DNA from 2 places in the Pantoea sp. X-Soil-YNGN-775 genome. Region 2 is predicted to be linked to the other one. Evidence: predicted binding sites of a transcription regulator. Region 2 holds the regulator's gene; the other holds the start of a gene.
What was found. The regulator CRP, encoded in region 2, controls carbon source genes, mostly activating them, when cyclic AMP is high. The targets are predictions, from matches to a motif close to ATGTGANNNNNNTCACAT.

Region 1 (2,204 bases), 480 kb from region 2:
ATATCAGTGATGGTTTCACATTGTGCCGCGACGCGGGTTTGTTCTATTCTTTAGGCCATTCTTACCTGGACATCAGCCAGTTTCACTGACAGGAGTTGAACGTATGGCTTTAGGACTCACACGCCTCTGGGCGCGCGGCGCGTTTTTAGTCGCTAGCGCGCTGATCGTGCTGCAACTCACCGCGTGCGGTGATAAAGAAGGCGAGCAGCGCAAAGCATTTATCGATTTTCTGCAGAATACCGTGATGCGCAGTGGCGAGCACCTGCCGAGCCTGAGCGAAAACCAAAAACAGAGTTTTGGCAATTTTGCCGGTGATTACGCCATCCTGTATGGCTTCTCGCAGCAGGCGAATAAAGCGGTCGATCAGGGTATGCGTCCGGTGGTGGATGAGCTTTCTGCCATTCGCGTGCCGCAGGACTACCTTAATCGTCGCGATTCGCTGCGCCAGGCAAACAGTGCGCTGGTAATTGTCACTCAACAGATTGAAAGCGCCAAAATGCAGGCGGACAGCAGCAAAGCGGCCCTGAAGCAGTCTGATGATCTGAAAAAAGTCTACGATACCGCCTACAACAAAGTGGTCACCGTGCCGGCGAATCAGCTTATTCCGCTGTTGCCACAGCTGCAGGCGCTGAGCCAGGCGGCGGTGCAGACCGGTGATTTCCTGCAAACCCAGGGCACCCGCGTCAGCTTTAACGATGGCGGCGTACAGTTCCCGACCCAGGAGCAGGCTTCGCAATATAACGCGCTGATGAGCACCTTATCCGCCAATGCCCAGGCGCTGACCCAGGCACAACGTGCCGTTCAGGGTGGTTTGCAGTAACCTCGTTTAGCGGCAGGCGTCGATCGCCTGCCCTTCTCTCTCTCCGTTTGATCCTTACTCTCCCCCTGCTTTCTGCTGGCCGGTCCAAAGTGTGATCGGGCGCATTTTTGACCAAAAATAGTTTGTGATCTAAGTCACATAGTTATAACAAACTGCCGCTTTCCAATTGTGACAATCGTCACAGATAAGCCAGTTTTGCGGTTAAAGTTTCGCCAACTTAAGACTGTTCTTAGTTTGTTTTGTGATCTTAATCACTAAAAATACCCCCGCTACCACCAGCATTACGTGATCTGAATCACACTTATTTCGGCCGCTACGCAGCGTCATATTCGCGTGATAGAGTCCGGCTGCATACAGTAATACCATCGGCTGACTGCCGGGGTGGCTAAACAAAAACAAGCGCGCTCTCCTATTGCAGCGCGTCTCAATAAGGGGTGGGTTTATGTCCTCATCAGTGAAGGTCAAAGTACAGAGCTTTGGTCGCTTTCTGAGTAATATGGTGATGCCAAATATCGGGGCGTTTATCGCCTGGGGTATCATCACTGCACTGTTTATTCCAACGGGCTGGATTCCTAACGAAACGTTAGCCAAACTGGTTGGCCCGATGATCACCTATCTGCTGCCGCTGCTGATCGGCTTTACCGGTGGACGTCTGGTTGGCGGCGATCGCGGCGGCGTGGTCGGTGCTATCACCACCATGGGGGTGATTGTTGGTGCCGATATGCCGATGTTCCTCGGCTCAATGATTGCCGGTCCACTGGGCGGCTGGGCGATCAAATCGTTTGACCGGGTCGTCGACGGCAAAATCAAAAGCGGCTTCGAGATGCTGGTCAACAACTTCTCTGCCGGCATTATCGGTATGCTGCTGGCGCTGCTGGCGTTCCTGGCTATCGGTCCGCTGGTTGAAGGGTTGTCGCACATCCTCGCGGCGGGCGTAAACCTGATGGTGCAGAATAACCTGCTGCCATTAACCTCCATCTTCGTCGAACCGGCGAAAATCCTGTTCCTGAACAACGCCATTAACCACGGCATCTTCTCGCCACTCGGCATCCAGCAGGCGAGCGAAGCGGGCAAATCAATTTTCTTCCTGATTGAAGCCAACCCAGGTCCCGGCATGGGCGTGCTGATGGCGTACATGTTCTTTGGTCGTGGCAGTGCGAAACAGTCTGCGGGCGGCGCGGCGATTATCCACTTCCTCGGCGGCATCCATGAGATCTACTTCCCGTATGTACTGATGGCGCCGCGTCTGCTGCTGGCGGTGATCCTCGGCGGGATGACGGGCGTCTTTACCCTGACGCTGCTGAATGGCGGTCTGGTCTCCCCTGCTTCACCAGGTTCTATCCTCGCCGTGCTGGCGATGACGCCAAAAGGCGCTTACTTCGCC
Region 2 (2,204 bases):
CTTCATAGCTGTGGGTGATGGTGACGCCTTTACCCAGCATGATAGCGACCGAGCAATATTTTTCAGCAGAAAGATCCACCGCGCGTGAGACCGCCTTATCCTGTAGCGCTTTGCCGCTCACGATAAAGTGCAGGTTGATGTGCGTAAAGATTCGCGGCGCTTCTTCACGACGTTCTGAGGTCAGTTTCACTTCACAATCAGCCACATCGTTGCGACCTTTTTGCAGAATTGAAACCACGTCGATGGCGCTGCATCCGCCCGCCGCCATCAGCACCATCTCCATTGGGCTGGGCGCTTTATCACCCGAATTGCCATCCATTAACACCTGATGACCGGATGACGACTCACCGAGGAATGTCAGTCCTTCTACCCATTTCACTCTTGCCTGCATGATTTTCGCTCCAGAATATGCGGTTTTGCCGTCAGAGTACGCTTTCGCCTGGTAAACAGCAATCCAGAGAAATCCGCTGTTAGCTGAAGCGAGACAACAGAAGACAGTCGGCAAAAGCTGTGCTACAAACAGTGCTGAAAATATTTTTCGTCACCTGATGGCGAAGCCGGGAAGAATGATGCGCACTGCGCCGAATGCAGCCCGAATAATTTCCTGTAAGGGAAACGCTTGAAGCTTTCATCGCCTGACAGGGAAAACTGCCCCCTGTATTTTGGGCACGATTACAACAGAGGATAATAGCGAATGGTTCTCGGCAAACCGCAAACAGACCCTACACTCGAATGGTTCCTGTCCCATTGCCATATTCACAAGTATCCATCCAAAAGTACGCTGATTCATCAAGGTGAAAAAGCTGAAACGCTTTACTACATCGTGAAAGGTTCCGTTGCGGTTCTGATCAAAGATGAAGAAGGCAAAGAGATGATTCTTTCTTACCTGAATCAGGGCGATTTCATTGGCGAGCTTGGCCTGTTCGAAGAAGGTCAGGAGCGCAGCGCCTGGGTACGTGCGAAAACCGCGTGCGAAGTGGCGGAGATTTCCTACAAGAAATTCCGTCAGCTGATCCAGGTTAACCCGGATATCCTGATGCGACTGTCGTCGCAGATGGCGCGTCGCCTGCAGGTTACGTCTGAAAAAGTGGGTAACCTCGCTTTCCTCGACGTGACCGGACGCATTGCTCAGACTCTGCTTAACCTGGCGAAGCAGCCAGACGCCATGACGCATCCCGACGGCATGCAAATTAAAATTACTCGTCAGGAAATTGGCCAAATCGTTGGTTGTTCACGTGAAACCGTGGGCCGTATTTTGAAGATGCTGGAAGATCAGAATCTGATCTCTGCACACGGCAAAACCATCGTCGTTTACGGCACCCGCTAATTCCTGTCACCCACGGCGTGATGGCAACATCGCGCCGTTATTGTTTGTGTTGGGCCGATGTGGCGTCGAATTATTTACCATCCTGAAGTCAACTACGCCTTGCGGCAAACCCTGGTGCTCTGTCTGCCCGTGGCGCTGGGCTGGCTGGCTGGCGACCTGCAAAAAGGTCTGCTGTTCTCGTTAGTTCCCGCCTGTTGCAATATCGCCGGTCTGGATACCCCGCATAAACGCTTCTTCAAACGCCTGATTGTCGGCGGCAGCCTGTTTGCGCTCGGCAGCTTTCTGATTCAGTGGCTGACGCAGCACGCCATTCCGCTGCCGCTGATTCTGTTCGCCTTGCCGTTGCTGCTGGGGGTCACCGGCGAAATCAGTCCGCTGCACGGCCGCCTGCTGCCCGGCACCCTGATCGCCGCCATCTTCACGCTGAGCCTGATTGGCCGTATGCCGATCTATGTGCCGCCGCTGCTCTATATCGGCGGCACGCTATGGTATGGGCTGTTTAACTGGTTCTGGTTCTGGCTGTGGAAAGAGCAGCCGATGCGTGAAAGCCTGAGCCTGATCTACCGCGAACTGGCCAACTATTGCGATGCCAAATATACCCTGCTGACCCAGCTGACCGACCCGGAAAAGGCCCTGCCGCCGCTGCTGGCGCGCCAGCAGAAAGTGGTCGATATGATCACCACCTGTTACCAGCAGATGCACATGCTTTCCGCCAGCCGGGATCACAGCCATAAGCGGCTGACCCGCGCCTTTCAGGTGGCGCTGGACCTGCAGGAACACATCTCGGTCAGCCTGCATCAGCCGGAAGAGGTGCAGAAACTGGTGGAGCAGAGCCATGCCGAAGCGGTGATCCGCTGGAATGCCCAGACTATTTCGG

Region 1: the regulator CRP is predicted to act here: its motif matches at 1,104-1,121, upstream of AC6I8I_RS00450 (PTS mannitol transporter subunit IICBA).

The regions. Positions count from the first base shown of each region.
Region 1 is NZ_AP035945.1:99,016-101,219, reverse strand. It holds gene AC6I8I_RS00455 (DUF3053 domain-containing protein) at 104-820, shown strand; gene AC6I8I_RS00450 (PTS mannitol transporter subunit IICBA) at 1,263-2,204, shown strand, end outside.
Region 2 is NZ_AP035945.1:3,856,339-3,858,542, forward strand. It holds gene AC6I8I_RS18175 (OsmC family protein) at 1-391, opposite strand, end outside; gene crp (cAMP-activated global transcriptional regulator CRP) at 695-1,327, shown strand; gene AC6I8I_RS18185 (YccS/YhfK family putative transporter) at 1,385-2,204, shown strand, end outside.